3 regions of the Thermopolyspora sp. NPDC052614 genome follow, and region 3 is predicted to be linked to each of the others. Evidence: predicted binding sites of a transcription regulator. Region 3 holds the regulator's gene; each other region holds the start of a gene.

The links. Region 3 encodes LexA, which represses DNA repair genes until DNA is damaged. Its sites were predicted from a motif close to TCGAACANNTGTTCGA; they were not measured.
Region 1: the regulator LexA is predicted to act here: its motif matches at 2,834-2,849, upstream of ruvC (crossover junction endodeoxyribonuclease RuvC).
Region 2: the regulator LexA is predicted to act here: its motif matches at 4,075-4,090, upstream of AB0K60_RS06920 (DUF6504 family protein).

What each region holds. Positions count from the first base shown of each region.
Region 1 is NZ_JBFATZ010000022.1:22,868-32,728, reverse strand. Features, by position in the region: gene yajC (preprotein translocase subunit YajC) at 1-125, opposite strand, end outside; gene ruvB (Holliday junction branch migration DNA helicase RuvB) at 464-1,525, opposite strand; gene ruvA (Holliday junction branch migration protein RuvA) at 1,601-2,224, opposite strand; gene ruvC (crossover junction endodeoxyribonuclease RuvC) at 2,221-2,817, opposite strand; gene AB0K60_RS31955 (YebC/PmpR family DNA-binding transcriptional regulator) at 2,936-3,691, opposite strand; gene pdxT (pyridoxal 5'-phosphate synthase glutaminase subunit PdxT) at 3,695-4,399, opposite strand; gene pdxS (pyridoxal 5'-phosphate synthase lyase subunit PdxS) at 4,596-5,525, opposite strand; gene AB0K60_RS31940 (DUF3048 domain-containing protein) at 5,688-6,698, opposite strand; gene AB0K60_RS31935 (hypothetical protein) at 6,751-7,293, opposite strand; gene AB0K60_RS31930 (glycosyltransferase family 4 protein) at 7,424-8,569, opposite strand; gene AB0K60_RS31925 (phosphatidylinositol mannoside acyltransferase) at 8,580-9,494, opposite strand; gene pgsA (phosphatidylinositol phosphate synthase) at 9,572-9,861, opposite strand, start outside.
Region 2 is NZ_JBFATZ010000003.1:74,794-84,654, reverse strand. Features, by position in the region: gene AB0K60_RS06940 (ABC transporter ATP-binding protein) at 1-695, opposite strand, end outside; gene AB0K60_RS06935 (ABC transporter permease subunit) at 692-1,576, opposite strand; gene AB0K60_RS06930 (ABC transporter permease subunit) at 1,656-2,528, opposite strand; gene AB0K60_RS06925 (extracellular solute-binding protein) at 2,525-3,691, opposite strand; gene AB0K60_RS06920 (DUF6504 family protein) at 4,157-4,423, shown strand; gene dnaE (DNA polymerase III subunit alpha) at 4,423-8,013, shown strand; gene AB0K60_RS06910 (hypothetical protein) at 8,450-9,385, shown strand; gene AB0K60_RS06905 (DUF4328 domain-containing protein) at 9,410-9,861, opposite strand, start outside.
Region 3 is NZ_JBFATZ010000001.1:177,397-187,257, forward strand. Features, by position in the region: gene AB0K60_RS00720 (hypothetical protein) at 1-572, opposite strand, end outside; gene leuS (leucine--tRNA ligase) at 1,817-4,276, shown strand; gene lexA (transcriptional repressor LexA) at 4,656-5,363, opposite strand; gene AB0K60_RS00735 (hypothetical protein) at 6,053-6,238, shown strand; gene nrdR (transcriptional regulator NrdR) at 6,602-7,063, shown strand; gene AB0K60_RS00745 (vitamin B12-dependent ribonucleotide reductase) at 7,333-9,861, shown strand, end outside.

The DNA of each region.
Region 1 (9,861 bases), on a different contig from region 3:
GTGAGGCTCGACTGCATGCGTAGCTGTTCCTGCTGCCGCTTGCGCTGCGGGCGGATGAGCAGGAAGTAGAAGACCACGACCAACAGGATCAGTGGCAGAAATGTCCCAATCGGATTGCCCTGCACGGGGCCGTCCTTCCACTACGAGGGTGCCCGGCCTTCGCGCCGGAGGTCTGTACGCGAGAACGCTTGGCCGGGCCGCCGCGCTCGTCAGCCTCCACGGCCAGCCAAGGCAGGGAGTGTAGGCGAGCCGGTCAAGGCCCGGCAACGAACCCACGATCCAGCACGCGGGAAAGTTCCCGCTTCGAGACCTAGTGACCGTTCTGTGATCACAACTGTACCGCGTCTCTGACGCTGGGTCGGCCAGCCGCGTCACTCGCAGCGGGCAAAGCCACGGTCACGATTCGGAAAGCGGCGCCCGCGGATCGGTGTCCATCGTCTCAGATCGGCGTCACGGGCCGGCCTCATGCATCGGTTGCCGAACCGTCGGAGAGGGTCGGGGCCGGGGGCGCGCCGAACGCGTCGGGCGGCGGGGGCAGGCCCAGGTGGAGCCAGGCGGCGGCGGTGGCGACCCGTCCCCTGGGGGTGCGGGCGAGTAAACCCTGGCGGACGAGGAAGGGCTCGGCGACCACCTCGACGGTCTCCGGCTCCTCGCCGATGGCCACGGCGAGCGTGGACAGGCCGACCGGGCCGCCGCCGAAGCGGTGCAGCAGCGCGTGCAGCACCGCCCGGTCGAGCCGGTCGAGCCCTTCGGCGTCCACCTCGTACAACTCCAGCGCGGCGGAGGCGACCTCGCGGGTGATCACGCCGCCGGTGCGCACCTCGGCGAAGTCGCGGACGCGGCGCAGCAGGCGGTTGGCGATGCGCGGGGTGCCGCGCGAGCGGCGGGCGATCTCGTGCGCGCCCTCCTCGGGCAGCTCGACCGCGAGCAGGCGCGCCGACCGGTGCAGCACCCGCTCCAGCTCGGCGACGTCGTAGAAGTCCATGTGCGCCACGAAGCCGAACCGGTCGCGCAGCGGCGCCGGCAGCAGACCGGCCCGCGTGGTGGCGCCGACCAGCGTGAACGGGGCGATGTCGAGCGGGATCGCGGTCGCGCCCGGCCCCTTGCCCACGACGATGTCGACGCGGAAGTCCTCCATCGCCATGTACAGCATCTCCTCGGCGGGCCGGGCGGTGCGGTGGATCTCGTCGATGAACAGCACCTCCCCCTCCGAGAGCGTGGACAGGATCGCCGCCAGGTCGCCCGCGCGCTCCAGCGCGGGCCCGGAGGTGACCCGCAGCGGCACGCCCAGCTCGGCCGCGATGATCATGGCGAGGGTGGTCTTCCCGAGCCCCGGCGAGCCGCTCATCAGGATGTGGTCCGGCGGGCGGCCCCGGCCCAGCGCGCTCTGCAGCACCAGCGACAGCTGCTCGCGCACCCGCGCCTGGCCGATGAACTCCTCCAGGCGTTTGGGCCGCAGCGCCGCCTCGATCGCGCGCTCGTCCCCTTCGGCGTCGGGGGACACGAGGTCACGCTCAGCACCCATGCGGGCCTCCGTTCCACGGGTCGGGGGGCCGCCGGGTTCCGTGCGCGTGGCCGCCGGGGGTGGTCATCGGCGGGCCTACCGGACGCTGAGGGCGCGGAGGGCGGCCTTGAGCAGGGCGGCGATGTCGGGGGTACGGCCCGCGGCGATGTCGGCGTCGGCCTGGGGGGCGACGGCGGCCACGGCCTCGTCGGCGTCGCGGGCGGAGTAGCCGAGGCCGACCAGGCCGGAGTGCACCTGGTCGCGCCACGGCGAGACCACGGGACGCTCGCCGCTGAGGGCGGCGTTGACGGCCTCCTCGGGGGTGCCGAGCCTGTTCTTCAGCTCGACGATGATGCGCTGGGCGCCCTTCTGGCCGATGCCGGGCACCTGGGTCAGCGCCTTGACGTCGGCGCTCGCCACCGCGACGCGCAGCGCGTTCGGGGTGTGCACGGCGAGCATCGCCAGCGCGAGCCGGGGGCCGACGCCGCCGGCGGTCTGCAGCAGCTCGAAGACGGCGCGCTCGTCGTCGTCGGCGAAGCCGTACAGGGTGAGGGACTCCTCGCGCACGACCAGGGAGGTGGCGAGCCGGGCCCGCTCCCCCACCCGCAGCGTCGCGAGGGTGCCGGGCGTGCAGTGCACCAGGACGCCGACGCCGCCCACCTCGATGACGGCCCCGTCGGGGGCCAGCCGGGCGACGGTGCCCTCGACAGAGGCGATCATTCCTCGACCTTCCTGGGTGGCGCGGCCCGGCGGACGCCGAGCACGGGACGGGCGGCGGCGCGGGCGGCACCGCGGGCGCCGCTTCTGGCGCGGGCGACGGCGGCGGAGATGCGGTCCTGCGCCCCGCCGCGCCAGACGTTGCAGATGGCCAGGGCCAGGGCGTCGGCGGCGTCGGCGGGTTTGGGCGGCGCGTCCAGGCGCAGCAGCCGGGTGACCATGGCGCCGATCTGCCGCTTGTCCGCGTTGCCGTACCCGGTGATCGCGGCCTTGACCTCGCTCGGCGTGTGCAGCGCGACGGGGAGCCCGCGCCGCGCGGCGCACGCGATGACCACGCCGGACGCCTGCGCGACCCCCATCACCGTGCGGATGTTCACCTGCGCGAACAGGCGCTCCACGGCGACCACGTCGGGGCGGACCTCGTCGAGCCACGCCTCGATGCCCGCCTCGATGGCGATGAGGCGCGCCCCGATCTCGTCGTCGGACGGCGTGCGCACCACGCCTACCTTGATCAAGGCGAGCGGGCTGCCGGGCCGCCCCTCGACGGCCCCGAGCCCGCACCGGGTCAGCCCCGGATCGACGCCCAGCACCCGCACATGCCCTCCCTGCCCACCGAACACGCGTTCGCGTGTCCGACCTTACAACGCGCCGGGCCTCTGGAAGCGGCAGGACGGCGGGATTTCGCGGATGTCGCAGGATGTCGCGGCGGCGGCGTCAGGCGTTGATCTTCTCCATGATCTCGTCGCTGACGTCGAAGTTGGCGTACACGTTCTGGACGTCGTCGCTGTCCTCGAGCGCGTCGATGAGGCGGAAGACCTTCTTGGCGCCCTCCTCGTCGAGGGGGACGCTGATGGAGGGCAGGAACGACGCCTCGGCCGACTCGTAGTCGATGCCCGCGTCCTGCAGGGCCTTGCGGACCGGGATCAGGTCGCTCGCCTCGGAGACCACCTCGAAGGACTCGCCGAGGTCGTTGACCTCCTCGGCGCCGGCGTCCAGGACGGCGGTGAGCACGTCGTCCTCGGTCAGGCCGTCCGTCTTGGGGACGATGACGACGCCCTTGCGGTTGAACATGTACGCCACCGAGCCGGGGTCGGCCATCGAGCCGCCGTTGCGGGTCATCGCGACGCGCACCTCGGAGGCCGCGCGGTTGCGGTTGTCGGTGAGGCACTCGATCAGCAGGGCGACGCCCCCGGGCCCGTAGCCCTCGTAGGTGATCGTCTGGTACTCGGCTCCGCCGGCCTCCAGGCCACCGCCACGCTTGCGCGCCCGCTCGATGTTGTCGATCGGCACCGAGTTCTTGCGCGCCTTCTGGATCGCGTCGAAGAGCGTGGGGTTGCCGTCGGGATCCGGACCGCCGGTCCGCGCCGCGACCTCGACGTTCTTGATGAGCTTGGCGAACAGCTTGCCCCGCTTGGCGTCGAGCGCGGCTTTCTTGTGCTTCGTCGTCGCCCATTTGGAGTGGCCGGACATCGCCTAGAGCTCCCTTACCATCTCGACAAAGTACGAATGCACCCGCCAGTCCCCGGTGAGTTCGGGGTGGAACGACGTGGCGAGCAGCGGTCCCTGCCGGACCGCGACGATCCTATCGTCACCGGCGGGGTCGGCGACCGCTCCCGGACGAGCCGCGGGGGTCCGTGCGCCCGCCTCGTCGCCGTCGCCGCGGGATGCGTCCCGGGGAGCGGAGGCGTCGGATCGCCCGGCGCCGCCGGGGACGCGGCCGAGGACCTCGACGCCCGGGCCGACCGACTCGACCCATGGCGCCCGGATGAAGACGGCGCGGATCGTGCCGCGATCGGCGAAGTCAATGTCGGCCTCGAACGAATCGACCTGCCGGCCGAACGCGTTGCGGCGGACCGACATGTCGATGCCGCCGATCGTCTGCTGGCCCTCGACGCCGCCCTCGATGCGGTCGGCGAGCATGATCATCCCGGCGCAGGACCCGTAGGCGGGCATGCCCTCCTTGATCCGCAGTCGCAGCGGTTCCAGCAGTTCGAACGCCTCGGCCAGCTTCCACATGGTCGTGGACTCGCCGCCGGGGATCACCAGGGCGTCCACGGCCGCCAGCTCGGCGGGCCGGCGCACGGCCACGGCGCGCACGCCGGAGGAGGCGAGTGCGCGCATGTGCTCGCGCACGTCGCCCTGGAGCGCGAGCACTCCGATGGCAGGCACAGTCGCCACAAGCGGTCCTTTCGGAGTCATTTCAGGTTCGTCCCGGTCGGCCGGGTCGCCCAGGTCAGCCGGGTCGTCCAGGTCGTCCAGGTCGGCCCGGTCGGCAGGTTCGGCCGACCCGGCCGGATCGGTCGAGTCGGCCGGATCGATGCGTCGGCACGGCACGCCGGGCCGGACGCCCGGTCGCCGCCGTGCCGACGCCCGATCACCAGCCGCGGGTGGCGAGGCGCTCGCTGTCGGCGAGCGTGGAGACGTTGATGCCGACCATCGGCTCGCCGAGCCCGCGCGACACCTTCGCGATCACGTCGGGGTCGTCGTGGAACGTGGTGGCCTTCACAATCGCCGCCGCCCGCTTGGCCGGGTCGCCGGACTTGAAGATGCCCGAGCCGACGAACACGCCCTCCGCCCCGAGCTGCATCATCATCGCCGCGTCGGCGGGGGTGGCGATGCCTCCGGCGGTGAACAGCACCACCGGCAGCTTGCCGGTCTTCGCCACCTCGGCCACCAGCTCGTACGGCGCGCGCAGCTCCTTGGCCGCGGCGTACAGCTCGGTGTCGTCGAGCACGGTGAGCCGCCGCAGGTCGGCGCGGATCTGGCGCATGTGCCGGGTCGCCTCGACCACGTTGCCGGTGCCCGCCTCGCCCTTGGAGCGGATCATGGCCGCGCCCTCGGCGATGCGGCGCAGCGCCTCGCCCAGGTTGGTGGCGCCGCACACGAAGGGCACGGTGAAGGCCCACTTGTCGATGTGGTTGGCCTCGTCGGCGGGGGTGAGCACCTCGGACTCGTCGATGTAGTCGACGCCGAGCGCCTGCAGCACCTGCGCCTCGACGAAGTGGCCGATCCTGGCCTTGGCCATCACCGGGATGGAGACGGCGTTGATGATGCCCTCGATCATGTCGGGGTCGCTCATCCGGGCCACTCCGCCCTGGGCGCGGATGTCGGCGGGGACGCGCTCCAGGGCCATGACGGCGACGGCCCCCGCGTCCTCGGCGATCTTGGCCTGCTCGGGGGTGACGACGTCCATGATGACGCCGCCCTTGAGCATTTCGGCCATGCCGCGCTTCACCCGCGCGGTGCCCACCTCGGGCGTGGTTCCGGTGACGGTGCTGTCGGTGGTCTCGGGGCTGCTGGACACGGTCCTACCTCACGATGGGGACTTTCGGCGTTCAGGCTTAGGATACGTGCTGTCCGATCTGCCCACGGACGTGCCACCGCGTCCATGTCGTCCCTGGATCCTGTACGACCCGGCCAATCGCGCGTCAGGTTAGGGGCAGGCTGGGGGCAGGTTAGGTGCAGGCTAGGGCTGCACGGGTTTGGGCGCGGCGAGCACCACCCAGACCTGGCCCTTGGCGAACGGCATCGGCTGCCCGTCGGGCGTGGTGAAGGTGGTCCCCTCCTCCTCGCTCGACCGCGACCAGCGCGCCTGGTAGGCCTTGCCGTCGCGCAGCACGACCGCCCGGCCCTTGCCCACGGTCTGCACCAGCGGCGTGTAGCTGCCGTTGACGTCGTGGAACTGCGATCGGGTGGTCTTGACGTACTGCACCACGACGGTGGGGGCGCCGAGCTGGCCGCCCTCTGCCGCCATGTCGCGCTTACCGTCCTGCCAGATCAGCCACCGTTTCTGCTGCTGCGACCAGCCGAAGGTGAAACGCGCCGCCGGGTAGCGCACGCTGAAGGTCCTGCGCTCGGTGCCGCCCTCCGGGGCGTCGCCGAAGGTGAAGCCGATGTCCTTGGCCTTGGACGCCTCCGGCGCCTTGGCGAGCAGTTTGCGCGGCGAGGCGACCAGGTTGTACGGCGCGAACCGGCCGGGCTCGCGCTGGTAGGCCCCGGGGGCGGCGCTGTCGGAGACGTCGTACAGGGAGGCCTTCTGCACGAAGGGGATCATCTTGGTCTGCACGCCCGAGTACGCCAGGGCGGGCTTGCCGAACATCGGAAGGATGTGCAGGTCGGAGATGCGGGCGCTGCGGACCGGGCCGACCTTGGCCGGCATCCGGGAGGAGAAGATGGCCATCAGGCGGGTGAGGCCGCCCTCGACCTGCTCGATGTAGACGATGTCGGCGCTCTTCAGGCCCATCTGCGGTTTGCCCGCGGCGGTGTTCTCGACCTTCACGGCGAGCACCGGGTTGCGCCGGGCGGTGGCCGCGCCGGTGAACGGATGGGAGGGCGGCGGCTGGGAGGCGGCCGGCGACTCCGACTGCGACGCACCCTGGGGCGGCTTGGCCGCGGCCTCGTCCGACGAGGAACACGCCGCGGGGGCCAGGAGCGCCCCACCTGCCAGGACGACACAGGCCATCCGAGTCAAGCGCACCGAAGACTCCTCCCATTTTCCACCAAATCGGGAGAAGCTTACCGATGATCCCTTACTTCTCGGTTGTAAACGCCTTCGGAGGATCGTCGTCCATCTCAAAGAACTGCGGCGTCTCGGTACGGCCCGCGAGCCGGAGCGTACGGACCAGCCAGCGGCGGTGGGCGGCGCGGGTGACGGCGACCGCGTTGTTGTAGAAGCGGCGGGAGTACACCACCTTCGCCACGGCGGCGTCGAGCTCGGCCATCAGCTCCGGGCCGCCGGGCGCCTCGGCCATGCGGTCGCGGAAACGTTCCTGGTCGACGACCGCGCGCAGGGTCTTGGACAGGTCGCTCTCGGCGGGCTCGCGGTCCTCCGGGCCGGCGGTGCGGGCGTGGTGGGCCGCCGAGGCGAGCACGAGACTGGTCGCCGGGTCGAGCAGGCGGGAGGCGGCCAGTTCGAGGGCGACGGCGGCGCGCCGTACCAGGGCGGCGTCGATGGCCTCGCGGGCGGTCTCCAGCCGGATGTGCAGCCGGTCCAGCCGCCCCGCCCGCCAGGAGATGTAGACGGCGGTGAGCACCACGATCGCGCCTACCACCATGATCAATGTAGCGTTCATCGCCGTACCCCGACGCGTCCCCTTCGCATCGCGTGCCCCAGCCCCTCACGACCGGGCCCCTCACCTCCGGGCCCCGCACGACCGGCGGGTGCCACGGGCCCGGCGATCGAGGGCGGCCTGGACGGCGGCGTCACCGGTCCTCGTCCTCGGTGACGCCGGTCTGGGTGCCGGTCTGGGTGGCGGTCACCGTCTCGTACACGCGCACCACGTCGCGCGCCACCGTCGACCAGTCGTACCGGCGCACCGCCACCCGGGCCTCGTCCGACAGCTTGGCCCGCCGCTCCGGGTCGTCGAGCAGCCGGGCGGCCTCGTCGGCGAGCGACTCGGCGTTGCCGGTCTCGAACAGCGCCCCGGCCTGCCCCTCCCCCAGCACCCGGCGGAACGCGGGAATGTCGCTGGCCAGGATCGGCGCCCCGGCCGACATCGCCTCGGTGAGCACGATGCCGAAGCTCTCGCCGCCGAGGTTGGGGGCGCAGAACACGTCCACCGTGTGGTAGACGCGCACCTTGTCGGCCTCGCTCACCATGCCGAGCATGACCACCCGGTCCCGGTACGGCTCGGGCACCCGCTGGCGCACCTCGTCGCCGTCGCCGGGCCCGGCGATCAGCAACCGCAGGTCGGCGCGCCGGGGGGCGAGCCGCGCGAAGGCGTCCAGCAGCACCGGCAGCCCCTTGCGCGGCTCGTCGATGCGCCCGAGGAAGCCGATGACCTGCCCCTTCCCCTCCCAGCCCGGCAGCGGCTCGCCGGTGGCGTACCGATCGACGGTCACCCCGTTGGGGATGATCACCGCGTCGCCGCCGATGTGCTCGACCAGCGTCTTGCGCGCGGCCTCGGAGACCACGATGCGGCCGGTGATCTTCTCAAGCGCGCTTTGCAGCATCGGGGCGGACACCGCGAGCACCCGCGACCGGGACACCGACGAGTGCCAGGTGGCCACGATCGGCCCGCGCGCCACCCAGCAGGCGAGCAGCCCCACCGAGGGCACCTGCGGCTCGTGCACGTGCAGCACGTCGAAGCGCCCCTCGCGCACCCATTTGCGCACCCGGTTGGCCGACAGGAACCCGAACGCCAGCCGCGCCACCGCCCCGTTGTACGGCACCGGCACCGACCGCCCCGCCGGGACCACGTACGGCGGCAGCGGCGCGTCCTCGGCGGACGGCGCGATCACCGAGACGTGGTGCCCGTCCTTCAGCAGCGCCTCGGCCAGGTCCCGCACGTGCGCCTGCACGCCGCCCGGCACGTCGAAGTCGTACGGACAGACCAGTCCGATTCTCACGGCCCGGTCCTCACGAGCCGCTCGCCGGCCGCGCGGGACGCGGCTCCAGGTCCTCGAGCCACAGGCGCTGCATCATGTGCCAGTCCTCCAGGTGCTCGCGGATGCCCTCCTCGAACGCCGCCGCCATCGCCTGGGTCATGACCTGCACCTTCTCCTGCCGGGTACCCTCCTGCGGGACCGGGATCTCGTCGTGGACGCGCAGCCCCCACCCGTCGCCCTCGAACCACATGGTGGCCGGCAGCAGCGCCGCACCGGTCTGCAGCGCGAGCAGCGCCGGGCCGGGCGCCATCCGGGTCCTGGCCCCGAAGAAATCGACCTCCACGCCGCTGTCGGTGAGGTCCCGCTCGGCCGGCAGGCAGACCGGGCGGCCGGCGCGCAGCCGCTGGGCCAGGGTGCCGAACGCGCGGGCGCTGCCGCCCTCCCGGCGGGTCAGCGGCAACACCTCCATGCCGAGGCTCTCCCGGTAGGCCACGAAGCGCTCGTACAGCGACTCGGGCTTGAGCCGCTCCTGCACGGTGGTGAACGGGTAGCCCTTGTGCACCAGCCAGGCGCCCGCGTGGTCCCAGTTGCCCATGTGCGGCAGGGCCATGACCGCGCCGCGCCCGCTCTCCAGGTGCTTGAACATCACCTCGTCGCCGGTGCTGCGCATCCCGCCCAGGATGACCTCCTTGCTCATCGCGGGCAGCCGCAGCGCCTCCATCCAGTAGCGGAAGTAGGAGCGCACGCCCGCCCTGCCCAGCCGCCGCACCCGCGGGTCGGCGGGGGCGAGCCCGAGCACGCGCGCGTAGTTGGACTGGAGCCGGAGCACCGACTTGCCCTGACGCCACCACATCACATCGGCGATCGTCCGGAAGATCCAGGCGGCCACGGGCCGGGGCAGGCGCGGAACCAGGACCCACCCCGCGTGAAGTGCTGCGGCGACAATGCGATCAATCAGCGCTTCTCACCCCTACCGGTGTCGGCCCGCCCGTTCAGCCCTTGATCATGACAAAGGCGTTGACCTCATTCTGGCACCGCCTGACGCCGCACGTGCAGCAGGCGCTGGACGACCGTGAAGGCGCTGGCGGCGGCGAGCACCCACAGGCCCGCGGCCGTCAGGTACGGCACGCCGAGGTGGCCGAACCCGGCCGACGTCAGCACGATGATCAGCCGTTCGGTGCGCTCGGCCAGGCCCACGTCGCAGGTCATGCCGAGCCCCTCCGCGCGGGCCTTGACGTACGACACGAGCATCCCGGCGATCAGGCAGAACAGCGCGACCCCGGCGAGCACCCGCTGCCCGCTGTCGAAGAAGT
Region 2 (9,861 bases), on a different contig from region 3:
ACGAACGCCGTCGCGGGCCGGTCGTACAGCTCGGACGGCGTGGCGCACTGCTCGACCCGCCCGGCGCGCATCACCGCGACCCGGTCGGCGATAGACAGCGCCTCCTCCTGGTCGTGCGTCACGAAGATCGTCGTGATGTGCAGGGAGAGCTGCAGCTTGCGGATCTCCTCGCGCAGCGTGACGCGCACCTTGGCGTCGAGGGCCGACAGCGGCTCGTCGAGCAGCAGCACCCGGGGCTCCAGCGCGAGCGCGCGGGCGAGCGCGACCCGCTGCTGCTGCCCGCCGGAGAGCTGATGCGGATACCGGTCGCCGTGCTCGGGCAGCCCGACCAGCGCGAGCAGCTCCTCCGCGCGTGCGCGCCGCTTGGCCGCCGCAACCTTGCGCACCCGCATCCCGAAGGACACGTTGTCGCGCGCGTTGAGGTTGGGGAACAGGCTGTAGGACTGGAACACCATGCCCGCGTCGCGCCGGTTCGCGGGCACCCGCGTGATGTCCTCGCCGTCGATGAGCACCGCCCCGGCGTCGGGCTGCTCGAAGCCCGCGATGACGCGCAGCGCGGTCGTCTTCCCGCACCCGGACGGCCCGAGCAGCGCCACCAGCTCGCCCGGCTCGATGGTCAGGTTAAGATCGTCGAGGGCGACGGTGCCGCCGAACGCGCGGCGCAGCCCCTTGAACTCGACGCGGGCCCCGGTCATGTCGCACTCCCTTTCCTGACGCCCGCGCCCGACACCACGAGCAGCAGGATCCACGTGAGCAGCAGGCTGAACACCGACACCGCGACCGACACCTGCGCCTGCGCCCCGGAGATCATCACGATCCACACCGGGAACGGCAGGAAGCCGAGCAGCCGCGCCACCGTGTACTCGCCGAGCACCAGCGCGAGCGTGAGGAACGACGCCCCCGCCAGCCCGGACCGGATGTTCGGCACGATCACCGTCAGCATGACGCGCGGCCACGACGCGCCGCAGTTCCTGGCGGCCTCGACCAGGGTGCGCACGTCGATCGCGGTGAGCGCCGAGTCCAGCGACCGGTACGCGAACGGCAGCGCCAGCACCACGTACGCGAGCACCAGCACCACCGGGAAGTCCTGGTTCTGGATGGCCAGGACCGTCTGGTAGAAGGGCGTGGGCGCCAGCACGTCCTGCGCCCACGGCAGCAGCATGTAGATCCCGGCGGTGAACGAGATCGGCGGCACCACGAGCGGCAGCGTGCACAGCACCTCGAGGAGCGGCTTCAGCCTCGGCGCGCTCAGCCGTACGGCGAGCATCGCGGGCAGCAGCAGCACCAGCACCAGCACGATCGTGGCGGCGGCGAGCCCAAGCGACAGCAGCAGACTGCCGGTGAAGCCCTCCACGGTGAAGATCCGCGCGTAGGCGTCGAGGGTGAACCCCACGTTCGGGATGTTCACCGTGAACACGAACGCGGCCAGCATCGGCACCAGGAAGTACAGCGCGGCGACCGCCAGCACCACGCCCCGCCAGACGCGCACCTTGCGGACGCGTCCCCGCCCGGTGGCGGCGGGACCTGGGGCGGCGGTGTCGGTGAGGACGGCCGGGGCCGGGGTCAGTGTGGCCATCGGGCCCTCCCGCGTCGCGTTCCGGGCCTCTCACGGGCCGTCGTGTGGGCCGTGGTGGGGGCCGTGGTGCGGATCGGGGTCAGCGCAGCCATCGGGCGCTCCTGCGTTGCAGCGGCAGGTAGACGGCCATGACCAGGCCGGCCACCACGATCATGTCCAGGCTGAGGGCGAGCGCCACGTTCTCGTGCCCGACGAGCACGTTGCCGGAGAGCGCGTCGCCGATCTGCAGGGTGATCAGCGGCACGGTGGCGCCCACCATCGCCGCGGCCGTGGCGTACGCGGCGAACGCCCCGCCGAACAGCAGCACCACCCCGCCGAGCAGCGACGGGGCGAGCACCGGGATGCCGACCCACCGCCAGAACTGCCAGGCGGAGGCGCCGCTGTTCTGCGCCGCCTCCCGCCACTGGGGCCGCAGCCCGTCCAGCGCGGGCGCCATCACCAGCACCATCAGCGGCACGGAGAAGTACAGATAGACCAGGGCGAGACCCCAGAAGTTATACAGACTCCATCCGATGGTGGACAGTCCCAGCGAGGTCGTGACGACCCCGGCGTTGCCCAGCGTGGCGATCCACAGGAAGGCGAGCGGCACCCCGCCGAAGTTGGCGAGCACCCCGGAGGCGGTGAGCACGCCCTCGCGCAGCAGCCGGGACCGCGAGGTCACCACCGCCTGGGCGAGGAACGTCCCCAGCACCGCCCCCGCGATCGCCACCACGGCCGACAGCTGCACGCTGCCGATCAGCGCGACGAGATAGCCGCCCTGCAGCGACTCGACCATGTTGCCGAGGCCCGGCTCTCCCTGGACGGTGAACGCCCCGATGAGAATCATGATCGCGGGCCCGCCGAACACCACCGCGTAGAAGACGAGCAGCGGGACCGCGGCGAGCCAGCCCGCCGACCGGACGCGTGCCAGCGGCCCGCGCCCGGTCCGGGTCCTTCCCGGCCTGCCCGTCATCCGGCGACGGCCGCGGACCAGCCGGTGGCGATGGCCTCCTGGGCCTTCTTCACCTGCGCCTCGGTCGGGAACGTCGGGGTGCCCTCGACCTTGGGCAGCTTGGCCACCAGGGCGGCGTCGGCGGTCTTGTCGGCCTCCATGGCGGGCAGCAGCGCCGGCCGCGCGTACCCCTTCAGGTAGAGGTTCTGGCCCTCGGGGCTGTAGAGGAACTCCATCCACAGCCGCGCGGCGGCCGGGTGCGGCGCGTCCTTGTTGATCGCCTGGGCGTAGTACGCGGCGTACTGCCCGTCGGTCGGCACCACGACCTGCCAGTCCAGGCCCTTGGCGTTGAACTCGTCGGCGTACTTGGCGTTGAGGTAGTCCCAGTCGATGCTGATCGGCGTCTCGCCCTTCTCGACGGTCGCCGTGGTCGTCTCGACCGGGTTGAAGTTGCCGGACTCCTTGAGCTTCTTGAAGAAGTCGAGGCCGGGCTGGATGTCGTCGAAGGACCCGCCGTTGGCGAGCGAGGCGGCGAACACGCCGGCGAACGCCGAGCCGGACTTGGTCGGGTTGCCGTTCAGCGCGACCTTGCCCTTGTACTCGGGCTTGAGCAGGTCGGCGAAGGTCTTCGGGCAGGTCCCGACCGCCTTGGCGTCGCAGCCGATGGAGATGTAGCCGCCGTAGTCGTTGTACCAGTTGCCGTTCGGGTCCTTCAGCCCGGCGGGCAGCTTGTCCCAGGTGGCGACCTTGTACGGCGCGAACAGGCCCTCGGCCGCCCCGCTGAGCGCGAACGCCTGGCCGAGGTCGAGCACGTCGGGCGCCCGGTCCTGGCCCTTGCGCGTCTTCACGGCGGTGATCTCGTCGGAGCTGGACCCGTCGGGGTTCTCCTCGTTGATCTTGATGCCGTACTTGGTCTTGAATGTGGAGATCAGCTCGCCGTAGTTGGCCCAGTCCGGCGGCAGCGCGATGACGTTGAGCTGGCCCTCCTTCTTGGCCTCGGCGATCAGCGCGTCCATGCCGCCGAGATCCTGCGCGGAGGTCGCCGTGGCGGCTTTCGAGGCGCTAGCCGTACCGGCCTGCTCGGTGGGGGCGGATCCGCAGGCCGCGGTGAGCGACACGGCCACGGTCAGGGTGGCGGCCAGTCCCAGAAGACGGGAGCCGGACGTAATGCGGGACGAAAGCACGCAGGCCTCCAGGAACCTCTAGCGCACGTAAAACACGTACTGGTGCGCTGAACGTAGGCGAAATCGCGCGACCAAAGCCAGACCAAGTAAGTCGCACAACGGTTGCGGTTCTGTGAACAGATACTGACCGTCCTCCTGTTTTCCGAAAGAGCGGTTTGCCGCGGGGTAGGGCGTGGGGTCGGGAGGGGGCCGAGGCGCCACGGTTTTCGGACAGGGCCTGCGCCGTATCGGAACCCACGGTGATCGGGGTCGAGCGGCGCTCGGGTGGTCGCCGGCCGGGCGGCGGGCGTGCGTGGCCCGTGTCGGCCCTGAAGTCGGCCTCGAAGTCGGCCTCGAAGCCGGCATCCCGGGGGCGGCGTGTCGCGACTTGCATCCCGGCCGCTGGGAACATATGTTCGATGTATCCGTCGACGCCCGTTCTTCCCCCGGGTGGCTCCGCAGCAGGCCACAGGGAGACGAACCGTCTTGAGCAGACTTTACGGCGACCCCATCGAGGTGTGGACGCGAGACGGCGAGCCCATCCAGTTCGTCTGGCGCGACCGGCTCTACGTCGTCCGCCAGGTGCTCGAACACTGGGTGGTGGCCCGGGAATGGTGGAAGACCTCCGAGACCGACCCGGGCGAGCGCCGGTTCTGGCGGGTCGAGGCGAGCCCCGGCAAGGACGTGGGCACCTACGAACTGCGCTATGACACCGCCAGCGAGGGCTGGCTCCTGCTGAGGGCGTGGGACTGATGGCCCCGACCCCGTACCCGGGCATCGACCCGCGCCTCCGCCGGGACGCGCCGCCCACGGCCTCGCCTGCGGATCCGTTCCCGCACCTGCACGTCGCCTCGGCCTATTCGCTCCGGTACGGCACCGCCTTCCCCTCGGCCCTGGTCCGCCAGGCCGCCGACGACGGCGCCGACATCCTCGCGCTGACCGACCGCGACGGCCTCTACGGCGCGATCAAGCACGTCCAGGCGTGCCACGAGGCGGGCCTCGGCCCGGTCGTCGGCGTCGACCTGGCGCTGTCGGGCGAGGACCGGGCGGGAGGAAAGGCGTCGGCCCGGTCGGTGGCCCGCTCGTCGGCCCAAGCGGTGGACAACCCGGACAACGGGACGGCGGATCGGGTGGTCGTGCTGGCCCGCTCCGACGGCTGGCCCCACCTGTGCCGCCTGGTCACCGCCGCCCACTCCGGCGAACGCGGCGACCCCCGGGTCACCCCGGAGATGATCGCCGAGCATGCCGAGGGCCTGTTCGTGCTGCTCGGCCCCTGCTCCGACGTCGGCCGCGCCGTCGCCGCCCGCCGCGACCAGCAGGCCCGCGCCCTGCTGGCCCGCTGGCGCGCCGCCGCCGGAGACTCGCTCGTGATCGAGCTGGTGGACCGCTACGGCCCGCGCGAGGCGAGCAACGCCACCCGCATGCTCGCCCTCGCCGAGTCGGCCGGCCTGCCCGCCGTGCTCACCAACGCCGTCCGCTTCCTCGGCCCCGCCGACTACCAGGTCGGCCACGTGCTCGACGCGGCCCGCAACCTCGCCCCGCTGCACCCGTACACGGTGGAGCGCTCGGCGTCGCACGCCTACCTGAAGACCGGCGCCGAGATGGTCCTGGTCGCCCGCCGCGTCTGCGGCGCCGACCCCGAGCGCATGGCGCGCCTGCTCGCCACGACCCGCCGCGTCGCCCGCCGCTGCGTGCTCGACCCGCTGGAGGTCCTCGCCCTGCGGAACGACCCGCCGCGCCTGCACCTGCCCGAGATCGGCCGCGACCCGGTCCCGCTGCTGCGCCACCGCTGCGAGGACGGCCTGCACGAACGCGGCCTGGAACGTTCCACACACGCCCGCCGCCGCCTCGCCGAGGAGCTCGACATCATCGAGCGCAAGCGCCTGTCCGGCTACTTCGTCGCCGTCGCCGGAATCACCGACATGATCCGCGGCATGGGCGTGCGCTGCGCCGTCCGCGGCTCGGGCGCGGGCAGCCTGGTCACCTACCTGATCCGGATCGGCGAGGTGAACCCCCTCGACCACGGCCTGCTCATGGAGCGCTTCCTGTCCGAGGGCCGCGTCGGCCTGCCCGACATCGACATCGACGTGGAGTCGGCGCGCCGCCTCGACTGCTACCGCGCCATCCACGACCGGTACGGCGAGGCCCGCGTCGCCTGCGTGTCGATGATGGAGACCTACCGGGCGCGCAGCGCCATCCGCGACGTGGGCGCGGCGATGGGCCTGCCCCCGCACGAGATCGACGTGATCGCCAAGGCGTTCCCGCACATCCGCGCCCGCCAGATCCGCGCCGCCCTGTCCGACCTGCCCGAGCTGCGGCAGAGCGGGCTGAACGACCGGATCCTGGAGACGACGTTCCGCCTCGCCGAACGCCTGGACGGCCTGCCCCGCCACATCGCCCTGCACCCGTGCGGCGTGCTCATCGGCAACGCGGGCCTGCGCGACCGCACCCCCGTCGAACGCAGCCTGCTCGGCTTCCCGATGAGCCAGTTCGACAAGGACGACGTGGAGGAGGCCGGGCTGCTCAAGCTCGACGTCCTCGGCGTGCGCATGCAGTCGTCCCTGGCGTACGCGGTGGACGAGATCGAGCGGGTGGACGGCGAGCGGATCGACCTCGACGCGGTCCCGCACGACGACGCCGCGACGTACGACATGATCCGCGAGGCCCGCACGATCGGCTGCTTCCAGATCGAGTCGCCCGGCCAGCGCGACCTCGTCGCCAAACTGGAGCCGCGCAGCATGCACGACCTGATCGTGGACATCTCGCTGTTCCGCCCGGGACCGGTCAACTCCGACATGGTCACGCCGTACCTGGAGGCCCGGCACGGCTGGCGGTCGGCCCGCTACCCGCACCCGAAGCTGCGGGCGGCCCTGGAGGAGACCAACGGCGTGGTCGTCTTCCACGAGCAGGTCCTGAAGATCATCGACATCATGACCGGGAAGGGCCTGTCGGAGGCCGAGAAGATCCGCCGTAGCCTCGGCGACCCCGAGCGCCGCGAGCTCGTGCGGGGGTGGTTCCGGCGCAACGTCCTGCCCGAGTACGGCCCGGCGGACGTCGAGGAGGCGTGGCGCGTCATCGACGCGTTCGGCGCGTTCGGCTTCTGCAAGGCGCACGCGGCGGCGTTCGCGCTCCCCACCTACCAGTCGGCGTGGCTGAAACGCCACCACACCGCCGCGTTCTTCGCCGGGGTGCTCGCCCACGACCCGGGCATGTACCCGCCCCGCGTGATCCTCGACGAGGCCCGCCGCTGCGGCGTGCCGATCCTCCCGCTGGACGTCAACCGCTCCGGCCGCACCTGGCGGGTCGAACGCCTCCCCGGGGACGCCCGCCCCGGCGGGCCGCCGAGCCCTGTGCCGGGCGGCGGCCTGAACGCGGCCGGGCACGGATTGCGGGTCCCGTTCTCGGCCGTCAAGGGGATCTCGGAGGCCGAGGTGGACCGGATGGTGGCCGGGCAGCCGTACACGTCCCTGGCGGACTTCTGGGATCGGGCGCGGCCGTCGCGCCCGATCGCCGAGCGAATCGTCGAGGTGGGCGGCTTCGACGCGGTGCACGGCCTGCGGCCGGGCGAGCCGCGCTGGCGGCCCGGCCGGCTCACCCGGCGCGACCTGGTCGCCCAGGTGGGCGCGCTGGAGCGGGCGTCGTCGGGGGTGGGGGAGACCCAGCTCGTCATGGGCTTCACCGACCGGGTGACCCCCGGTGAACTGCCGGAGATGTCCGAGGCCGAGGCGGTCGAGGCCGAACTGACGATCCTCGGCCTGGACGTCAGCCGCCACGTGCTCAGCTTCCACGACGAACTGCTCGACGCGCTCGGCGTGACCCGCGCCAAGGACCTGCTCCGCCGCCGCAACGGCGCGGAGATCCTGGTGGCCGGGGTGAAGGTGGCCACCCAGACGCCCGCCATCCGGTCGGGACAGCGGATCATCTTCACCACGCTGGAGGATTCGACCGGGCCGATCGACCTGACGTTCTTCGAGTCGGTGCAGGGCCGCTGCGCGGCGACCGTGTTCGGATCGTGGCTGCTGGTGGCGCGGGGCGTGGTACGGCGCACCGGCGCGCGGGCGGTCTCGGTACGCGCGGTCGACTGCTGGAACCTGGTCGATCTGGACCGCGCCTGGCGCGGCGGCGGCGTCGCCGAGGCGCGGGCGCTGATGAGCGCGACCGGGCGGCGGGCCGACGGCGGCGTCGGCGGGGGCGTCGGCGGGGCGGCGATCGAGTACGGCAACGGCTACCGGATCTCCCCCTACGCCGACGTCGGCCCCGCGCCCGGCGTCACGAGGCCGCCGCGCTCCCTGTGGCACGCCAGCGGAGGCAGCTCGGGCCCGACCGTACGCCGGGGGGCGTGATCCTTTCGCTACGCGAGATTTCCGGTTCGATACCTCTCGCCTGGTTCGATCAGGTGTAATTCGTCTATACACGACATCGGCGACATGGGATGGGGGCGGTGTGACGGGCCATCCGATGGACCGCACGTGGGGCCGCTCCAGGCGGGGCCACGCCGATCCGGAGCGCGCGGGCCTCGCGCTCGCCGGAACCGGGCATGCGGTATCCGGCCACGCGATCTCCGGTCGTGCCGTATCAGGCCACGCGGTATCCGGCCACGCGGCGTACGGGCACGCGGTCTCCAGGCACGCGGGGCCGGGGCGCTCGCGATCGGGACGTCCGGAGCCGAGCCGTTCCGAGCCGGGGCATCCGAGCCAAGATCCCGCACCGGGACGTCCGAGGCCGGCGGGAACGCCGAGACGAACGAGGAGAACGGCGCGTGCGGTCGCCGCCGCGCTCGTGGCGCTCTGCACGTTGCTGTCCGGCTGTTCCTCCGGCTCCGAGCCGACCTCGGAGAACTCGAAGAACCCGAAGAAAACGTCCGAGGCCAACGCCCGGCCCCCGGCCACCACGCCGACGGAGGCCACCCGGATCCTGCGCGCCTATCTCGCCGCGATGAGCAAACCCGACACGGCCGCGAGCAAGTCGGTGGAGGCGAGCACCGCCCGGACCGTGCACGCCGTACGGCTCCGGCTCGGCGAGGACGTGACCCCGAGTCTCGCCCCCGAGTTCGCGATCCCCAGGTTCTCGTCGTACCCGCGGTGGTTCGCGGCCGGCGCGGTGCGGCCCGGCATGACGGGCGACGTCGCGATCTTCGTGCAGAGCCGCAAGGACGCCCCCTGGCGCGTCCACCACGTGGCGTACCTCAGCCGCCCCATGCCCGAGCTGAGCCGTGACGCCGAGGGCTACGTCACCGTGGCCGATCCCGGCAGCGTCCCCGTCAGGCAATCCAAGATATTCACCGACGCGCTCATCGACCCCAGCGTCATCGCGGACCGCGCCAAGCTGGCGGGGTCAGCGGAGGGCGACGCCGACAACCCCGTCATACCCGTGATCGACGGGCTCCGCCAGAACAGCAAGCTCTTCGCCGCCTCCTCCTGGCAGATCCAGACGAGCGAAGTCACCCAGACGGGCCGGTCGTACGCGCTGAAGACCAAGGACGGCGGCGCGGTCGTCTGGTACGCCCTGCAATACAACTTCAAAGCGGTCAACGTGGGCAGGCGTTTCGAGATCACCCTGGCCGACGAGGCGGTCCGCATGCTCGGCGGCAGGCCCGCCGTGAGCAGATTGTTCGCCTGGAGCGCCCTCTACCAGAGCGTCGCCCACGCCCCGGCGACCGGTGACGCGAAGGTCCTGGGCGTCTTCCCCGGCTGGGCCAACATGGTCGGCGCCTGAGCCGCCGCGCCCGTTTGGTCGGCTTCAGCCGCCCACGACCCGGCTGTGATCCTCCTCGGCCGAAGGGGTGGCCGGCGACGCGGCGGGGCGGGGAGGCGCGGCGAGCGGCGTGATGCGGCGCAGCGGAGGCAGGAACGGGCGGGTGGCGGCCGGGCGGCGGGCCGTACCGTAGGTGATCTCGCGGACCGTGGCCGCGCAGAGGGCGGCGGCGAGGGCGGTCACCGCGACGGCGGCCGGGTTCAGGCCGGTCAGCCCCTCCTCATGTGTGCCCACCGAAACGACGATCATGGCGAGGGCGGCGAGCCAGCTCAGCCACCAGGCGGCGAGCAGCGGCAGCCACCACCGCCTGCGACGCTCGGCGGGGCCCGTCGCCTCCCAGGCGGCGTGCAACGCGAAAGGGGGCGCGATCAGGTTGACCCCCGGGATCACCCAGGCCCAGACGGCGTTCCGGCGTACGCGGCGTAACCAGGTCAGAT
Region 3 (9,861 bases):
GTGGCGAGCTTGTCCGGCGAGGTGTACTTGGAGCTGAGCGACTGAGCCAGCGGACCGGTCATCACCTGGGCGAACTGCGGCTTGCCGGTGGGGTCGGTGCCCGCCGCGACGTACTGGCGGGTCGTGTAGCCGTAGGCCGTGCGGATCTTGTCGGTGCGCGTGTCCTGCCGCCAGGCGCCGCCCAGCCTGGGCACGACGAGGGCCGCCGCCTGGTCGGTGATCGTGCCGTTCACCGGGGATGCCTGGCCGGTGTACTTGGGCAGCCGCCTGCGGGTCGACGTGGGCTTGGTGGTCGTGCCCCCTTGGCTCGCGGTCGGCTTGGCCTGGGCCGTCGCGTCGCCGTCATCGGCCGCGGACGCGAGCGGGCCGGCGAGGAACGCCCACGCCACCACGCCCGCCATCGCGATGACCACCGAGCCGACCAGGGCGAACAGCCAGATCGGGCGGCCGCCCGTGTTCAGCTCCTCCTCCTCGCCGATGGCCTGGTAGTTCTCGCCGAAGACGGTGTTCCACAGCTCCTGCTGACGCTCGGGCGGCGGGGTCTTCGGGCCGCTGATCTGGCCGGCGGTCACGAACGGCCGGTAGGGGTCGTCGCCCCCCTGCGGACCTCCGGGCTGTGCCCCCGGTTGCGGGCCTCCGGGCTGTGTCTGGCCCGGGTGGCCCGGCTGGGGGCCGCCCGGCTGCGGATGGCCCTGTGGGGGCTGAGGGCCGTTTTGCGGATGCGGTTGGTGTCCGTGAGGGTGTCCGGGGCCGCCCGGGGGGTGCGGGCCGGGCTGAGCGCCGCCCGCGGAAGGACCTCCCTGGTACTGGCCTCCCTGGTTCGGGGCCGGGGGGTTCGGGCCGTTCTGGGGGTGTCCGCCGTGGTTCGGGCCGCCGTGGTTTGGACCGCCATGATTCGGACCGGCGTGGTTCGGGCCGCCGGATCCCGGGGCACCGGGAGGGGCCGCGTGGCCCGGGGGATGCGTCATACGGGCGCCGTCGGCGGGGGCGTCGCCGTACCTTGTCGCGGTCTCGCCCGGCACCGGGGCGGGGAAGGGGTTCGACTGACCGCCGAGCCGTGCGGTCTGCTCATAGGAGCGGGAGTCCGGCGGGCCGGGCGGACGGCCCTGCGCCTCGCGTCCGAACGGATCCGGGCCGGGCGAACCGGCGGCACCGTGCGCGGGGCCGTGGGCGCCGGGTTCGGCGCCGGAGGGGCCGTACGGGCCCGGCCGGCGGTGCGGCTCCGGGTGTCCGCCGCCGGGCATGCCGAAGGGTGGAGGGACCGGTTCGCGCCCTTGGGGCGCTTGCGGCCATGCCGGCATCGGGGGCTGGCTGCTGTGCTCCGGGGCCATGGCTGGCGTACCTCCCGCGGTCATGCCCGGTTTGGGGGTGGTCGGCATGATCTCATGCGCGCCAGGGGGTTCCGCAGCGAAACCGGAGAACGCGTCCCTGAACTGGTGCCCAGAGGGGTCCGTCGGAGGATCCTGCATCGGCAGGCTCCACTCCGCTGAAACGTCTTCCGGTCCCGTCGGGACTGAGTTGGCCACGCGGCGACCCTAAACCAATGGGACAGAAGAGGTCACAACGGATCTATCACCATCGGGTATCGCCGATCGGATCCGCGCGAGGCGGTCGCCGGGACGACGCAAAGACGATGAATACCCCTTGCAACCTGCGCTAGTCTTTCAGTATGCGTTCCGCGACCCTTAGCAGGCCGCATCGACCACGTTGAGCACGTGACCGGTCGATGCGGCTGCCCCTCGTGTGAGCGGGGGGCTTCTTTGTGGGTCGGATCGGTCGTTCACCGGCGCAGACATAACCAAAGGGACAATCACCCATGAGCGAGCAGTACGAGCCGAAGGCGCTGCAGGAGAAGTGGCAGCGACGCTGGGAGGAACTGGACCCGTTCCGCGCCGGCGAGGACCCGGACGACGACCGCCCTCGCAAGTACCTGCTCGACATGTTCCCCTACCCCTCCGGCGACCTCCACATGGGTCACGGAGAGGTGTTCGCCATCGCCGACGTGGTGGCCCGCTACTGGTTCCACAAGGGCTACAACGTGCTGCACCCGATCGGGTGGGACTCCTTCGGCCTGCCGGCCGAGAACGCCGCGATCCGCCGCAACGCGCACCCCGCCGAGTGGACCTACGCCAACATCGAGACGCAGGCGGCGTCGTTCCGCCGCTACGCGATCTCCTTCGACTGGTCGCGCCGCCTGCACACCAGCGACCCCGAGTACTACCGGTGGAACCAGTGGCTGTTCAACCGGTTCTTCGAGCGCGGCCTGGCCTACCGCAAGGGCGGGCTGGTCAACTGGTGTCCGCAGGACCAGACGGTGCTCGCCAACGAGCAGGTGGTGGGCGGCCACTGCGAGCGCTGCGGCGCCGAGGTGATCCGCCGTGAGCTGACCCAGTGGTACTTCAAGATCACTGACTACGCGCAGCGGCTGCTCGACGACATGGCCCAGTTGGAGGGCGGCTGGCCCGAGCGCGTGCTGACCATGCAGCGCAACTGGATCGGCCGGTCCACCGGCGCGGACGTCAAGTTCCGCATCGAGGGCCGCGACGAGCCCGTCACCGTCTACACCACGCGGCCGGACACGCTGTTCGGCGCCACGTTCTTCGTGGTCGCCGCCGACGCGCCGCTGGCCGAGGAGATCGTCGCGCCCGACCGCCGGGAGGCCCTGGAGGCGTACCGGGCCGAGGTGGCCAAGCTGTCCGACATCGAGCGGCTGTCCACCGAGAAGGAGAAGACCGGCGTCTTCCTGGGCACGTACGCGATCAACCCGGTGAACGGCGAGCGCCTGCCGGTGTGGGCCGCCGACTACGTGCTGGCCGACTACGGCCACGGCGCGATCATGGCGGTGCCCGCGCACGACCAGCGCGACCTGGACTTCGCGCTGAAGTTCGGCCTGCCGGTGAAGGTCGTGGTGCACACCGGCCTGGCCGACCCGGGCGAGACCGGCGTCGCCACGCCGGGCGAGGGCACGCTGGTCAACTCCGGGCCGCTGGACGGGCTGAGCAAGGCCGAGGCGATCGCGAAGATCATCGAGATCCTGGAGGCCGACGGCACCGGCACCGCCGCGGTCAACTACCGGCTGCGCGACTGGCTGCTGTCCCGCCAGCGGTTCTGGGGCACGCCGATCCCGATCATCCACTGCCCCGACTGCGGCGAGGTCCCCGTACCGGACGACCAGCTGCCGGTCACCCTGCCCGACCTGCGCGGCGAGGCCCTGGCGCCCAAGGGCGTCTCCCCGCTGGCCTCGGCCACCGAGTGGGTCAACGTCGACTGCCCCAAGTGCGGCGGCCCCGCCAAGCGGGACACCGACACGATGGACACCTTCGTCGACTCCTCCTGGTACTTCCTGCGGTACTGCTCGCCCCAGCTGGAGGACGCGCCGTTCGACCAGGAGCCGGTGCGCAGGTGGGGCCCGATCGACCAGTACGTGGGCGGCGTGGAGCACGCCGTGCTGCACCTGCTGTACGCGCGGTTCTTCACCAAGGTCCTGTACGACATGGGCATGGTCGACTTCACCGAGCCGTTCACCCGGCTGCTCAACCAGGGCCAGGTGATCAACGGCGGCAAGGCCATGTCGAAGTCGCTGGGCAACGGCGTCGATCTGGGCCAGCAGATCGAGGAGTTCGGCGTCGACGCGATCCGGCTGACCATGGTCTTCGCCGGGCCGCCGGAGGACGACATCGACTGGGCCGACGTCTCGCCGGGCGCGTCGCAGAAGTTCCTGTCCCGCGCCTTCCGCGTGATGGTCGAGGCCGGGGCCGCCACCGCCCCCGGCATCTCCTTCGCGGGCGGCCACGAGGAACTGCGCCGGGTCACCCACCGCACGATCGACGAGGTCACCCGGCTGATCGAGGCGCAGCGGTTCAACGTCGCCGTGGCCCGCATGATGGAGCTGACCTCGGCCATCCGCAAGGCGATCGACTCCGGCCCCGGCGCGGCCGACCCCGCCGTCCGCGAGGCCGCCGAGACGCTGGCCATCATGCTCTCCCTGGTCGCGCCGTACGCGGCCGAGGAGGGCTGGGAGCGGCTGGGCCACGGCCCGACGATCGCCCGCGCCCCCTGGCCCGAGGCCGACCCCGCCCTGCTGGTCGTCGAGTCGGTCACCTGCGTCGTCCAGGTCGCCGGCAAGGTCAGGGACCGCCTGGAGGTCTCCCCGGACATCTCCGACGCCGACCTGGAGGCCCTGGCGCTCGCCTCGGAGAAGGTCCAGGGCTACCTGTCCGGCGCCCCCCGCAAGGTGATCGTCCGCGCGCCGAAGCTGGTCAACATCGTCCCCTGACGGCGTCCGTCGGGTGAACGTCCCCCGGCGGGGTCTCTGTCGGCCCCGCCGGGCGCTGCTGGACCCGCCGAGCGCTGCTGGGCCGGTGCCGGAGCGTCAAGCTCTCCCGGCGCTTCGCGGCCCGGCGATCTGATCGCTTACCCCGCACCCGTCACTCTCGGCTCGTCGGGGGCGGTCGCCGCTCATCCGGCGGCAGGCAGGCCGGTGCCCACCTCACGTGGCCGACACGACGCCCGGCCGTGCGCCGCCGCCCCCGTGCGCGGCGTCCGCAGGCCCCTCGAAGCACGTCCATGCGCCGATGGCGGGATGATCGGCAGATGCCGCGGCTCCCAGGCCGCCCGGAGGCGGCCTGGGGTGGCCCGAGGAGCGCGCGAAGAGGTCAGAGGCGGCGGAGGACGGCCACCACGCGACCCAGAACCGTGGCCTCGTCGCCGGGGATCGGATCGTAGGAGGAGTTCTGCGGGACGAGCCAGACGTGGCCGTCCTTGCGCTTGAAGGTCTTGACCGTCGCCTCGCCGTCGATCATGGCCGCGACGATGTCGCCGTTGTCGGCGACGGGCTGCTGGCGCACCACCACCCAGTCGCCGTCGGCGATCGCGGCCTCGATCATCGAGTCTCCGGCCACTTGGAGGAGGAACAGCGTGCCCTCGCCGACGAGCTGCTTGGGCAGCGCGAAGACGTCCTCGACCCGCTCCTCGGCGAGGATCGGCCCACCGGCGGCGATGCGGCCCACCAGCGGCACGTAGGCGGCCGTGGGGCGGTTGATGCCGGGCTCCTCCGTGCCCGCGTCGGGGTCCACCCACAGCACCGGCTCACCGGGCAGCCGCACCTCCAGCGCGCGCGGGCGGTGCGGGTCGCGGCGCAGGTAGCCCTTGCGCTGCAGCGCGGTGAGCTGGTGCGACACGCTCGAGGTGCTGGTGAGCTGGACGGCCTCGCCGATCTCGCGCATCGAGGGCGGATAGCCGCGCCGCTGCACCGAGTCGCGGATCACCTCGAGAATCTTGCGCTGCCGGGGGGTGAGCCCCAGGGAGTCGCGTCGGCGTACCGCCAAGTCGACGGGTGTGCCCGCCTCGTTGTTTTCGGTCATGAATCCTCCTCGCGGCGTGACCCGTCGAACCCGGTCACGTGCCGACCTTCCGATCCGTATTCTTTGTGTCGCACACAGCGACCGTACCTCTATTCAAGATCATCATCAAACAATTGTTCGAGAGTCCTCGAAAATGACGGTGCCGTGGTGTACAACATCGTACGGGAGTTCGATCGATATGGTGTTCGATTTCGATCTTACTTCTGAATCCGATTCTCGCGGTTAGGGAGGCGGCAATGCGGCCCGACGCGTCAACATCCCGGATCAGACCCCCTGGCGAGCCCGCTCGCGCGAGCGCCACATCGTCTCCCGGCCGAGCGCCCGCCGAACACCTTGCCCCGGTCATCCCGATTACGTGCGCAATGCGATCGGCCAAAGCGGGAAAGATCCGGAAAAGCTCCGGCCCGCGCACCGAATCCGTGCCGTCACGCGATTCGGAGCTTGCGGCGAGGACCACCCCGCCTCCGCCGCGCCGCGCCTCCGGCCACAGGCCTCCGCCCCCGGCGCCCGACTCGCGGGTCGCCGCGAAGAAGCGCCGGGGCCCCGATACGGCGCCTGCCGGGGCGGCCGGGGGCGGTGCGGGGTCGCGGCCGGTCGGGAGGGCGCGGCGGGGCGCTACGGCGGCCTACGGGCGCGAGACCGTGGCCCGACGGCAGCCGGCCCGACGGCGGCCGGAGCGACGGCGGCCGATGAGGCGGCCGCCGGTGGGGCGGCGGCCGGTCCGGCTGACCAGACGGGGCCGGGTCCTGGTGGCGGTGGCGGTCCTGGTGGCCGTTGCGGGGGCGCTGCTGCTGGGCACGCGGGTCGGCATGAGCATCGCGTCCGCGGACCGCCTCGCCGCCCCTGCCGCCTTGGCCGCCTTGGCCGGCCATTGACCGAACCTCGCCGTTCGCTCGCCGTTTGACGCGTGACGGGGAAGTTCCCGTCTGTTCCGGATGTCCCCTCTGGCGCATCGTTTGCCGTGGTCACACAGCCGCACCCGCGTCCCGGCCGCCCGTTGCGACACGCCGACGGCGCAGCCGTCTTGTGGCCGGTGAGCAGTGCTTTCGCGGCCGGGTGCCGCTCTCGACTTGCGCTCACGGTTGGGCACTTCTAGGGTGGGGACCACAAGATGTAGTAGTTACACCGCTGTACTTCACCATAGCTTGTGTTTCCATTACCGCACTGTGGTACGCCGCAGGGCGTGCGCGAGCGTTCCGTGAAGTCCGGGGGTCCTGGGGAAAGGGGGAAACGGCGCGATGCACTGCCCATTCTGCCGACACCCGGACACCAGGGTCATCGACAGCCGTTCCACCGAGGACGGCGCGGCGATCCGCCGCAGGCGCACCTGCCCCGAGTGCGGGCGCAGGTTCACCACACAGGAGACCGTGCTGCTCATGGTGAGCAAGCGCAGCGGGGTGACCGAGCCCTTCTCCCGCGACAAGGTCATCGCCGGCGTACGGCGGGCCTGCCAGGGAAGGCCGGTCAGTGAGGACTCGCTGGCCAAGCTCGGCCAGCGGGTGGAGGAGGCCATCCGGGCGACCGGCGTCGCCGAGATCCCCTCCAACGAGGTGGGGCTCGCCATCCTCGGCCCGTTGCGCGACCTGGACGAGGTGGCCTACCTCAGGTTCGCGTCGGTCTACCGCGGCTTCGAGACACTTGCCGACTTCGAGGCCGAGATCAAGCAACTACGCGCTGTCCGCGACGAACAGCGGGCGTGAATCCGGCGGATCAACAAGCGATCGACAAGGCGAGGAACAGGCGCGCCGGGGCAGTGCCTCACAGGGCCTCACAGGGGCACCAGGGGTCTCAGGGGGCCTTCAGGGGTCGGGCGAACGGCTCCTTGCCCCATGAGAGTCATGGAGCCGCGGCGCGCGGACGACGTGTGTCCAACACCGGGCCCGGCGGCGGGCCCGGACAATCCGGCACCGGGCTCGGCGGGGGCCCGGCGGTTCGACCAAGGGCTCCGCGGAGCCCGGAAGGGGGAGTCATGACCGACACCGCAAGCGAGGCCACCGGCGGGGCGGCCCCGCGCGGAGGCAAGCGGGGGCGCAGGACCGGCCTGAAGATGAAGCGGATCTTCACCACTCCCGGCGTGCACCCCTATGACGAGATCGACTGGGAGCGTCGTGACGTCGTCATGACCAACTGGCGCGACGGCTCGGTCAATTTCGAGCAGCGCGGCGTGGAGTTCCCCACCTTCTGGTCGGTGAACGCCGCCAACATCGTCACCACCAAGTACTTCCGCGGCGCCGTCGGCACCCCCCAGCGCGAGTGGAGCCTCAAGCAGCTCGTGGACCGCGTGGTCGGGGTCTACGTGCGCACCGGCCGCGAGCACGGCTACTTCGCCTCCGACGAGGACGCCGAGATCTTCGAGCACGAGCTGAAGTACGCCCTGGTCCACCAGCTCTTCGCGTTCAACTCGCCGGTCTGGTTCAACGTCGGCACCGCCTCCCCGCAGCAGGTCTCCGCCTGTTTCATCCTGTCCGTGGACGACACGATGGAGTCGATCCTCGACTGGTACAAGGAGGAGGGGGTCATCTTCAAGGGCGGCTCCGGCTCCGGGGTGAACCTCTCCCGCATCCGCTCCAGCAAGGAGCTGCTGTCCAGCGGCGGTACGGCGAGCGGCCCGGTGTCCTTCATGCGCGGCGCCGACGCCTCGGCCGGCACGATCAAGTCGGGCGGCGCCACCCGGCGGGCCGCGAAGATGGTCGTGCTCGACGTGGACCACCCCGACATCGAGGAGTTCATCGAGACCAAGGCCCGCGAAGAGGACAAGATCCGCGCCCTCCGCGACGCCGGATTCGACATGGACCTCGGCGGCAAGGACATCGTGTCGGTCCAGTACCAGAACGCCAACAACTCGGTGCGGGTCACCGACGAGTTCATGCGCGCCGTCGAGCGGGGCGAGCAGTTCGGCCTCCGGGCCCGGCTGAGCGGCGAGGTCATTGAAAAGGTGGACGCCAAGGCGCTGTTCCGCAAGATGGCCCAGGCCGCCTGGGAGTGCGCGGACCCGGGCATTCAGTACGACGACACCATCAACGACTGGCACACTTCCCCGGAAACCGGTCGAATCACGGCGAGCAACCCGTGCAGCGAATATATGCACCTGGACAATTCGTCCTGCAATCTCGCCTCCATCAATCTCCTGAAATTCCTGACCGACGATGACACCTTCGACGTCGAGCGTTTCGTGAAGATCGTCGAATTGATCATCACCGCGATGGACATTTCCATCACCTTCGCCGACTTCCCCACCGAGAAGATCCGCGAGACCACCCGCGCCTACCGCCAGCTCGGCATCGGCTACGCCAACCTGGGCGCGCTGCTGATGGCCACCGGCCACGCCTACGACTCCGATGGCGGCCGCGCCCTCGCCGCCGCCATCACCTCGCTGATGACCGGCACCTCCTACCGCCGCAGCGCCGAACTCGCCGGCGTCGTCGGCACGTACGACGGCTACGAGCGCAACGCCGAGGCCCACAAGCGCGTCATGCGCAAGCACGCGGGCGCCAACGACGACCTGCGCACCATCGAGCCGATGGCCAAGTCCATCCACGCCGAGGCGACCCGCCAGTGGCAGGAGTGCCTGCGCCTCGGCGAGCGCCACGGCTACCGCAACGCGCAGGCCAGCCTGTTGGCTCCGACCGGAACCATCGGCTTGATGATGGACTGTGACACCACGGGTATCGAGCCCGATCTGGCCCTGGTCAAGTTCAAGAAGCTCGTCGGCGGCGGCTCCATGCAGATCGTGAACCAGACGATCCCGCGCGCCCTCAAGCAGCTCGGCTACCAGCCTGAGCAGGTTGAGGCCATCGTCGAGCACATCGCCGAGCACGGTCACGTCATCGACGCTCCCGGCCTGCGGCCCGAGCACTACGAGGTCTTCGACTGCGCGATGGGCGAGCGGGCCATCGCGCCGATGGGCCACGTCCGCATGATGGCCGCCACCCAGCCGTTCCTGTCCGGCGCGATCAGCAAAACGGTCAATCTTCCCGAATCGGCCACGGTGGAAGACATCGAGCAGGTCTACATGGAGGGCTGGAAGCTCGGTCTGAAGGCCCTGGCCGTCTACCGGGACAACTGCAAGGTGGGCCAGCCGCTGTCGGCGGCCAAGAACGGCGACAAGGACAAGAAGGCCGAGGAGCCGGCCGTCAAGGTGATCGAGGTGCCGCGGCCCACGCGGCGTCGCCTGCCGCACAAGCGGCCGAGCACCACGACCCGGTTCACCGTGGGCGGCGCCAAGGGCTACATGACCGCCTCGTCCTACCCCGACGACGGGCTCGGCGAGGTCTTCCTCAAGATGTCCAAGCAGGGCTCCACGCTCGCGGGCGTGATGGACGCCTTCTCCGTCGCGATCTCGGTGGGCCTGCAGTACGGCGTGCCGCTGGAGACGTTCGTCAGCAAGTTCGTGAACATGCGCTTCGAGCCGGCCGGCATGACCGACGACCCGGACATCCGCATGGCCGCCTCGGTGATGGACTACATCTTCCGCAGGCTCGCCCTGGACCACCTCCCC